Regions from separate parts of the Kutzneria sp. NPDC051319 genome, predicted to be linked through region 1. Evidence: riboswitches for the same ligand, from Rfam matches in the RefSeq annotation. Region 1 holds a riboswitch; each other region holds the start of a gene.

The links. Region 1 has a riboswitch for glycine ahead of AB0M73_RS00405 (L-serine ammonia-lyase). Riboswitches for the same ligand answer to the same signal wherever they lie in the genome.
Region 2: another riboswitch for glycine. It lies ahead of gcvP (aminomethyl-transferring glycine dehydrogenase); the one in region 1 lies ahead of AB0M73_RS00405 (L-serine ammonia-lyase).
Region 3: another riboswitch for glycine. It lies ahead of gcvT (glycine cleavage system aminomethyltransferase GcvT); the one in region 1 lies ahead of AB0M73_RS00405 (L-serine ammonia-lyase).

What each region holds. Positions count from the first base shown of each region.
Region 1 is NZ_JBFBAM010000001.1:91,923-95,191, forward strand. Features, by position in the region: gene AB0M73_RS00395 (alpha-L-fucosidase) at 1-411, opposite strand, end outside; gene AB0M73_RS00400 (glycosyl hydrolase) at 535-1,707, opposite strand; glycine riboswitch at 1,773-1,869, shown strand; gene AB0M73_RS00405 (L-serine ammonia-lyase) at 2,004-3,269, shown strand, end outside.
Region 2 is NZ_JBFBAM010000039.1:82,008-85,276, forward strand. Features, by position in the region: gene AB0M73_RS31015 (peptidylprolyl isomerase) at 1-585, shown strand, start outside; gene AB0M73_RS31020 (MerR family transcriptional regulator) at 850-1,416, shown strand; glycine riboswitch at 1,493-1,585, shown strand; gene gcvP (aminomethyl-transferring glycine dehydrogenase) at 1,745-3,269, shown strand, end outside.
Region 3 is NZ_JBFBAM010000019.1:29,571-32,839, reverse strand. Features, by position in the region: gene AB0M73_RS21040 (hypothetical protein) at 1-345, opposite strand, end outside; gene AB0M73_RS21035 (response regulator transcription factor) at 617-1,240, shown strand; glycine riboswitch at 1,317-1,411, shown strand; gene gcvT (glycine cleavage system aminomethyltransferase GcvT) at 1,533-2,633, shown strand; gene gcvH (glycine cleavage system protein GcvH) at 2,645-3,028, shown strand; gene glyA (serine hydroxymethyltransferase) at 3,025-3,269, shown strand, end outside.

The DNA.
Region 1 (3,269 bases):
GGTGCTGCCGTCGGCATAGTGGACGGTCGCCGTGCCGCCGGTCGCGCCGTACGAGCACGCCGTGAGGAACAGGGCCGTGACGTAGCGGCCCTTGGGCAGCGGGATCTGCTGGCCCATGGCGACGATGTTGTTCTTGCCCGCTGCCGTGGGGAAGGTGAACGGGACGCCGTCCACCGTGGTCGGTCCGCTCGGTAAGCCCTCGGCCGGGAAGGTGTAGCCGGATCCGTCGAAGTTGCCGTCGTGTGTGGTCGCGGTGTCGATGCCGTCGTTGTCGAACAGGCCGTCCAGGGGGACGGGGACCGGATCCGGCGCCTTGTCTGCGGCGAAGGCGGTCCCCGTGCCGTCGATCGTGGCCAACACGGTGGCGCCCAGGGCCAGTCCCAGGGCAGTCCGTCTGGGGAAGGTCGTCATCGAGCCCTCCTACGTCGGGCCGCCCGGCGACGAACAGATCCGATGTGTGGGGGGTGTTTGCGGCGGACCGGGGCCTGACGCGGGTTAGTCATCGGATGACTGTTGATCCTGGGGTGGCTGGAGTCACACTGTCAAGACCTCGGTCACGCCCCGGGCGCTCAGGTACTCCGGCGTCGTCTCCATCACAACCGCCGGTCGGTGGCCTTCCCTGGCCAGACGCATCCAGGCCTCGAAGAACGCGCCGCCCGGCCCCGAGGAGCTCCGCTTGCCGTCGAAGAACAGCGCCGTGGTCCGCTCCACCGGCTTCGGCAACTCTGCGTGCACAGCCTTCTCGATCGCCCTGGCCAGCGGCTTCGCATTGCCGTCGGCGTCGAACAGGCCGAGGCCGTACTCCAGCTCCGGGTAGTCGATGAACCTCCGGTTCACGTCATGCGAGCACCACCAGGTCAGGCCCCAGACGTTCTTGCAGGTAGCGACGTTGCCAATCGTGTGCTCCGCGTACTCCACCGCGTGTTCCACCGGGATGTGCGGGGCCGGCGCGCCCACCTCCTGCACCCAGATCACCCGGTCCGGCGAGCCGTAGGCGCGGGCCAGCTCCGTGCCGTACTCGGCGAGGTGGTGGATCTCCATTGACTGCGGACCGTAACGACGGGCCGCGTTCAGCGAGAACACCCAGGGGTGGACCGTGGTCATGGCGCCCTTGGTCGCGCTGGCCAGCGGCGTGAACGGGTGATCGTCGACGTACCAGGCGTCGTCGAAGGCCGAGTGGCAGTGCGGGTGGTCCGGGTCCGCCTCGTTGACCGTCGCCAGCAGCCGGTCCAGCCAGACGTCCACCTCGTCCGCCGTGCACGGGTTGTGCTCGACCAGGTTGTTCATCTCGTTGCCCAGCGTCATGCCCAGGAAGTTCGGCTCCCCGCGCAACGCCGTCGCCAGCGTGCGCAGCAGCAGAATCTGCCCCTCCAGCACATCGGGATCGGTGAAGACGTTGCGGTGGTGCCAGGTCTGCGTCCAGGAGGGGTAGAAGTCGAAGCTGGACAGGTGGCCCTGGATGCCGTCCACCGTGACGTCCAGGCCCGCCGCCGCGCCCATGCGGACCATCTCCAGCAGCTGCTCCACGGCCTTCTCGCGGACCACGCCCCGGTTCGGCTGGAAGACCGACCAGATCGGGAACACCCGCACGTGGTCGAGGCCCAGGCCCGCCAGCTGGTCCAGGTCGCGGCGGATCGAGTCCGGCTCGAAGTCCAGCCAGGAGTGCCACCAGTGCTTGCTTGGCGTGTAGTTCGCGCCGAACCTCATCAGCCGCTCCCCGGTTCGTTTACAGTGAGGGCAACAATTCCACACAGGCCGCGTGCCGAAGGCACACAGCCCGGTCGGGAGAGTCCTCGATGCGTGTCGTCGGGGCGCCGAAGGAGCAAGCCTCCCCGCACACTCTCAGGCATCCCAGACCGGCCGGGCGAGGCAACTCTGGAAAGCAGCGTGCGCGGTCGTGCATGCCCACCCACGGTGCAAGCCGTCGCGGTCGTGACGGCGAAGCTCTCAGGTCCCATGACAGAGGGGGAGCTTCCGTCTTCTCCTATGCCCTGGAGTCCGTCATGGCCATCAGCGTTTTCGATCTCTTCTCCGTGGGCATCGGCCCGTCCAGCTCGCACACCGTCGGGCCCATGCGGGCCGCCTACATGTTCGTCGACCGCCTGCGGTCCGCCGAGGTGTTCGATCGCGTCACCCGGGTGCACGTCGAGCTGTTCGGCTCCCTCGGCGCCACCGGCCATGGCCACGGCAGCCCCAAGGCTGTGATGTTGGGCCTCGAAGGCTCCCAGCCCGAGCTCTGCGACCCCACCGACGCCGACTCCCGCGTCGCCCTCATCCGCTCGTCCGGTCGCCTCGCGCTCGGCGGCTCCCGTGAGATCGACTTCGTCGAGGACACCGACCTCATCATGCACCGCCGTAAGCAGCTTCCCTTGCACCCCAACGGGATGAGCTTCGCCGCTTTCGACGCCGAGGGCTCTTCGCTCGACTCCGCCGTCTACTACTCCGTCGGCGGCGGCTTCATCGTCGACGAGACCGCCACCGGCACCGACCGCATCAAGCAGGACTCCACCCCGCTGCCCCACCCGTTTCTGAGCGGCGACGAACTCCTTGCCCGCACACGGGAATCCGGCGTCTCCATCAGCGATGTCATGCTCGCCAACGAGTTGTCCTGGCGTCCCGAGGCCGACATCCGCTCCGGTCTGCTGCACATCTGGCACGTCATGCAGGAGTGCGTCGAGCGGGGCTGCACCGTCGAGGGCACCCTCCCCGGCGGCCTCAAGGTCCGCCGCCGGGCCGCCGACCTCCGCCGCACCCTCGCCGCCGAGCACTTCGCCACCGATCCGTTGCGGGTGATGGACTGGGTCACCCTGTTCGCCCTCGCCGTCAACGAGGAGAACGCCGCCGGTGGCCGTGTCGTCACCGCCCCCACCAACGGCGCCGCCGGCATCGTCCCCGCCGTCCTGCACTACTACTCCCGCTTCGTCCCCGGCGCCTCCGACGACGGTGTGGTGCGGTTCTTGTTGACCGCCGGCGCCATCGGCGTCCTGTTCAAGGAGAACGCCTCCATCTCCGGCGCCGAGGTCGGCTGCCAGGGCGAGGTCGGCTCCGCCTGCTCCATGGCCGCCGCCGGCCTCGCCGAGGTGCTCGGCGGCACCCCCGAGCAGGTCGAGAACGCCGCCGAGATCGCCATGGAGCACAACCTCGGCCTCACCTGCGACCCCATCGGCGGCCTCGTCCAGATCCCCTGCATCGAGCGCAACGCCCTGGCCTCCATCAAGGCCATCACCGCCGCCCGCATGGCCCTGCGCGGCGACGGCGCCCACTTCGTC
Region 2 (3,269 bases), on a different contig from region 1:
ACGGCCAAGGCCGCCGCCGACAATCCGGCTTGTGTGTACACGAAGGCGGTGCCGGCCGACAGATTCAAGGGCCTGCCGACCTTCGACCCGGCCCAGGCGGCCAAGCCGTACACCGCCCACCTGATCACCGACCAGGGCCTGATCACCTTCCAGGCGCTCACGGACAAGGCGCCGTGCACGACCAACTCGTTCCGCTTCCTCAGCGAACACCACTACTACGATCTCACGCACTGTCACCGCCTGGTCACCCAGCGGATCTTCGTGCTCCAGTGCGGCGACCCCACCGGCACCGGCAGCGGCGGCCCGGGCTACTCGTTCCCGGACGAGAACCTGACCGGCGCCACCTACCCGGCCGGCACGGTGGCGATGGCCAACGCGGGCCCGAGCACCAACGGCTCCCAGTTCTTCTTCTGCACCGAGGACACGAAGCTGTCGCCGAACTACACCCCGTTCGGGCGGGTCACGGGCGGCCAGGACGTGCTGCGCAAGATCGCCGCCGGCGGCGAGGACGACCAGAACAACACCGGCGACGGCTTCCCGAATCTGCCGGTCGACATCCTGCATGTGCAGGTCGCTGGTCGATAGGCTCTTTGCGCCGTCAGACACTTACCGTCAATGCTGTCCTCGGTTCAGTGACACGCAGTCGTCACCGTGACGACCGCCTCCACATGACGGTTTCGCGTACCCGCGCGTCGCGTTGACCCGTCCCATGGGCGGACTTACCGTCAGAGGGGAGTCGGTCGTGACGGTGTGAACCCCCATCGTTGCGACCTTGTGACCGACGGTTCCCCGGACGGAGGACCGTCGGTTCCGGTCGCCGGTCGTCAGGCCGGTCGAGGGGAGGCTGTCGTGGTGGAGGGTGCGCCCGCCGGGTCCGGCGCCGGCGAACAGGGTGCCCTGTTCCCGGACGCTTCGGCGCCCGACGAGCTCGTCGGCTACCGGGGACCCGCCGCGTGCCAGATCGCCGGCATCACCTACCGGCAGCTGGACTACTGGGCCCGCACCGAGCTGGTCGCGCCGTCGATCCGCAGCGCGCAGGGCTCGGGCAGCCAGCGCCTGTACTCGTTCAAGGACCTGCTGGTCCTCAAGGTGGTCAAGCGCCTGCTGGACACCGGCGTCTCGCTGCACAACATCAGGGTGGCGGTGGAGCACCTCCGCCGGCGCGGGGTGGCCGACCTGGCCCGGATCACGCTGTTCAGCGACGGCACAACCGTGTACGAGTGCACCTCGCCGGAAGAGGTCGTCGACCTGCTCCAGGGCGGCCAGGGCGTGTTCGGCATCGCCGTCAGCGGGGCCATGCGGGAGATCAGCGGCACCATCCACGAGTTCCAGGCGGAGCGCGCGGACGGCCTGGAGCTGGAGCCGCAGGGCGGCGACGAGCTCACCCAGCGCCGGCAGGCCCGCCGCACCGGCTGAACGTGATCGAGATGACACGCGGTGGTCAAGGCTGGGGTCCGTAGCCCGGCCGGGGTAAACTCGCGCCTGTAGTCGCACATCCCGTGCGGGAGAGCCCGGACCCCGGTCCGGCGCCGAAGGAGCAAATCCTCCCCGGAACCTCTCAGGCACCCAGGACCGCACGGGACAGACGCCTCTGGAAAGAGGACGCGGGGCCTCCTCGCGTCCCGCCGACGGTGCAAGCCCGCGCGTGCGCGGGTGAAGCTCTCAGGTGCCCGTCACGGGCGGGGACAGAGGGGGAGGGCAAACGGCCCGCGCCCGTATGCCCGACGCCCCGGAGGCACGACGCATGACGACTGACCGCATTCCCCTTGCCGCGCTCGAGCACGGCACGCCCTTCGCGGACCGCCACGTCGGTCCCCGTGCCGCCGAGCTGGGCAAGATCCTGGACGTCGTCGGCGTCGGCTCGCTGGAGGAGCTGGCCCAGCGCGCGGTGCCGTCGGCCATCCGCAGCGACGCCCTGACGCTGAGCCTGCCCGCCCCGGCCACCGAGGTCGAGGCGCTGGCCGAGCTGCGCGCCCTGGCCGACCGCAACCGGCCCATGACCCAGATGATCGGGCTGGGCTACTACGGCACGGTCACCCCGGGCGTCATCCTGCGCAACGTGCTGGAGAGCCCGGCCTGGTACACCGCCTACACGCCGTACCAGCCGGAGATCTCCCAGGGCCGCCTGGAGGCCCTGCTCAACTTCCAGACCATGGTCGGCGACCTGACCGGGCTGCCGGTGGCCAACGCGTCGATGCTGGACGAGTCGACCGCGGCCGCCGAGGCGATGACGCTGGTCCGCCGGGCCGGCAAGTCCAGGTCGACCAAGTTCGTGGTCGACGCGGACACGCTGCCGCAGACCATCGCCGTGATCGAGACGCGGGCCGAGCCGCTGGGCATCGAGATCGTCGTGGCCGACCTGTCCCAGGGCATCGAGGGCCTCGGCCTCGGCGGCGACTTCTTCGGCGTGCTGCTGTCCTACCCGGGCGCCTCCGGCGTGATCCGCGACCACGAGTCCGTGATCGCCGAGGTGCACGCGGCCGGTGCGGCCGCGGTGGTGGCGGCCGACCTGCTGGCCCTCACGCTGCTGCGCGCGCCCGGCGAGATCGGCGCGGACGTCGTCGTCGGCACCACGCAGCGGTTCGGCGTGCCGATGGGCTTCGGCGGCCCGCACGCCGGCTACATGGCCGTCCGCAAGGGCTTCGAGCGGCAGCTGCCGGGCCGCCTGGTCGGCGTGAGCGAGGACGCCGACGGCAACCGCGCCTACCGGCTGGCGCTGCAGACCCGTGAGCAGCACATCCGCCGCGAGAAGGCCACCAGCAACATCTGCACCGCGCAGGTCCTGCTCGCGGTGATCGCCTCGATGTACGCCGTCTACCACGGCCCCGACGGCCTGCGCTCGATCGCCACCCGCGCGCACCGGATGGCCACCGTGCTGGCCGCCGGCCTGTGCGAGGGCGGCGTCGGCGTCGTGCACGGCGAGCTGTTCGACACCGTGCTGGCCGAGGTCCCCGGCACCGCGGCCGAGGTGGTGGCCAAGGCCCGCGAGCTGGGCGTGAACCTGCGCCTGGTCGACGAGAACCACGTCGGCATCGCCTGCGACGAGACCACCACCCGCGAGCACCTTTCCCAGGTGTGGCAGGCATTCGGCGTCACTGTGTCCGATGTGGACGGTCTGGACGCGGACACCGCCGACGGCATTCCGCCGGCCCTGCGCCGCACCAGCGAGTTCCTCACCCACCCGGTGTTCCATCAGCACCGCTCCGAGACCGCGCTGCTGCGCTACCTGCGTGCCCTGTCGGACAAGGACGTCGCGCTGGACCGCAGCA
Region 3 (3,269 bases), on a different contig from region 1:
GTCGCCGGACCAGCCGCCGTCCACGAACGTGAAGGGCAGCGCGGCCGGCCACCGGGCCGGCTCCACGCCACGGACTGCGACAGGATCATGACCGCCCGTCACCAAGGCGTCGACCAAGGTCCGGTGATGGTGCGCCGTCACCGGAACGTGTAGATGGACAACGGCGAAGGCGACTGCTCGGGCCACGTCCAGACAGCGGCCCTCGGCCAGCCAGAACCGGGCGGCGGTGAGCAGTTCATCGGTGAGATGGCCGGCGCAGGCGGCGAGAACCTCGGCGAGTTCGGGCAATCGCGCCCGTTCGGCGGTGGTCCGGGACAGCGTGGCGGCGGCATCCTCGACGACCAACAGGCTCCTCCTGCTCGCGCGGGGGACTGCGGTCAGCCTACTGGAGACGATCCCAGGTCAACCAGGAACTTCCCAGGCCATCGGCCCGAGAGTGTGCCCGAACACGACGTTCCGGTGCCCGTTTTTACCTTGTCGCGATCGCCCGATCGAGTGGACTTCGCCAAAACCGCTGGTCAGGACTTTCTCTACGACATGGAGGCGGCGTGAAGATCCTCTGAAGAAGGTCGTTGCACAGTGTGTTCCTGGGGGTACACAGCGAGGAGGACACACCATGGACAGAGTGTGGGTAGCCGTCCACGCGGGCGATCCGATCACCCTGGCCGGCGCGATCAGCTGCCTGCGGGCGCGGGCCGAGCTCCAGGTTGTGCCGGAGCGCAGACTGTCCGAGGCTCAGGTGTTCGTGGTGTGCGCCGACGCGGTCAACGCCGATGTGATGGGGTTGCTGCGGCGGACCGCCGAGTCCACGCCCGTGAAGATCGTGCTCGTCACCGACCGGTTCCACGACGCCGACCTGCTGGCGGCCGTGGAGTGCGGCGTGGTCGCGGTGCTGCCGAAGGCGGCGGCCAGCGGCGAGCGTCTCGTGCACGCGGTGCTGGCGGCCAAGCGGGGCATGGGGGACATGCCTCCCACGCTGCTCGGCTCGCTGCTCGCGCAGGTGGAGCGCCTGCACAAGGAGGTGCTGCGGCCCAACGGCCTCACCGCCTCCGGGCTCGCCCCGCGGGAGATCGACGTGCTGCGGCTGATGGCCGAGGGCTGGGACACCGCCCAGATCGCCACCAAGCTCTCCTACTCGGAGCGCACCGTGAAGAACGTCGTCTACGCCGTGATGAACCGTCTCGGCCTGCGCAACCGTCCGCACGCCGTCGCGTACGCCATGCGCTCGGGTGTGATCTGAAGGGGTACGACGCTTGAATCTTGACCGTGCCGGCCACCTCCAAATACGGTGGCCGGCACAAGTACATCTTCGCTGCTCACACCGAGCGGGAGAGTCCTGTCGAGGTCGGGCAGGCGCCGAAGGAGCAAATCCTCCCCGGAATCTCTCAGGCACCCCTACCGCTCGGGACAGGCGACTCTGAAAAGCAGGCGTGCCCATCGCGCCTCGCCCAAGGGGAAAGCCGGTTCGCCGGTGAAACTCTCAGGCCCATGACAGAGGGGGAGGCTCACTCCACCACACGAGGGGTCTCCTGATGGGCACCGATCCACGCCGCACGCCGCTGCACGACGTGCACGAGCGCCTCGGCGCCAAGTTCACCGATTTCGCGGGCTGGCAGATGCCCCTGCGCTACACCGGTGACGTCGCCGAGCACAATGCCGTGCGCACCGGCGCCGGCCTCTTCGATCTCACGCACATGGGCGAGATCGTGCTCTCCGGCCCGCAGGCGGGCCAGGCCCTCGACTACGCCCTGGTCGGCAACGCCTCCGCGATCGGCGTCGGCCGCGCCCGGTACACCATGATCTGCGGCGACGACGGCGGCATCCTGGACGACCTGATCGTCTACCGCACCGGCGAGCAGGACTACATGGTCGTCGCCAACGCCAGCAACGCCGCCCTGGTGGCCGGCGAGCTGCTCGACCGGGCCGAGGACTTCGAGACAGAGGTCCGCGACGCCTCCACCGAGTACGCGCTGATCGCCGTGCAGGGCCCGCGCGCGGTGTCGCTGCTGGCCCCGCTCACGCCGACCGACCTGTCGACCGTGAAGTACTACGCCTCCTACCCCACCACCGTCGCCGACCGGCCCGCGCTGCTGGCCCGCACCGGCTACACCGGCGAGGACGGCTTCGAGCTGTTCGTGGCGCCGGCGGACGCCGAGGCCGTGTGGAAGGCGGTCGCCGACTCGGGCGAGATCCTCCCGTGTGGACTGTCGTGCCGCGACACGCTGCGTCTGGAGGCCGGCATGCCGCTCTACGGCAACGAGCTGACCACCGAACTCACGCCGTACGCCGCGGGCCTCGGCCGCGTGGTGAAGCTGGACAAGCCCAGCGACTTCGTCGGCCGCGCCGCGCTGGCCAAGGCCTCGGCCGAGACGCCGGCCCGCAAGCTGGTCGGCCTGGTCACCGACGGCCGGCGCGGGCCGAGGCATGGGTACCCGGTGGTGGATCCGGCCGACGGTGCGAGGATCGGCGAGGTCACCAGCGGCGCGCCGTCGCCGACGCTGGGCCACGCGATCGCGATGGCCTACGTCGACGCCGACCGGGCCGTTCCCGGTTCCGCGCTCGCCGTCGACATCCGGGGCACGATCACCCCGGTCGACGTCGTCGAGCTGCCCTTCTACCGTCGTTCATCCTGAAAGGCTTCGACATGAGCACCATCCCCGACCACCTTAGGTACAGCGCCGAGCACGAGTGGGTGGCGGTCTCCGACGGCGTCGCCCGCATCGGCATCACCGAGTACGCCGCCGAGCAGCTCGGCGACATCGTCTACGCGGAGCTGCCCAACGAGGGTGACGCCGTGACGGCGGGCGAGCCGTGCGGCGAGCTGGAGTCCACCAAGTCGGTCAGTGACCTGTTCTCGCCGGTCAGCGGCGAGGTCGTGGCGGTCAACGACGCGGTCAAGGAAAGCCCGGAGACCGTCAACTCGGACCCGTACGGCGACGGCTGGCTGTTCTCCGTGCGCGTCGACGGCGACCCCGACGACCTGTTGGACTCCGATGCCTACGCCGCCCTGATCAAGGAGGGCGAGTGACGCCGGTCGAGCTGACGGCGTCGCTGCACGAGCTCGACCCGGAGGTCGCGGCGGCGGTCGACGCGGAGCTGGGCCGGCAGCGCGGCACGCTGGAGATGATCGCCTCCGAGAACTTCGCGCCGCTGGCGGTGCTGGAGGCGCAGGGCTCCGTGCTGACCAACAAGTACGCCGAGGGCTACCCGGGCCGGCGCTACTACGGCGGCTGCGAGCACGTGGACGTCATCGAGCAGCTGGCCATCGA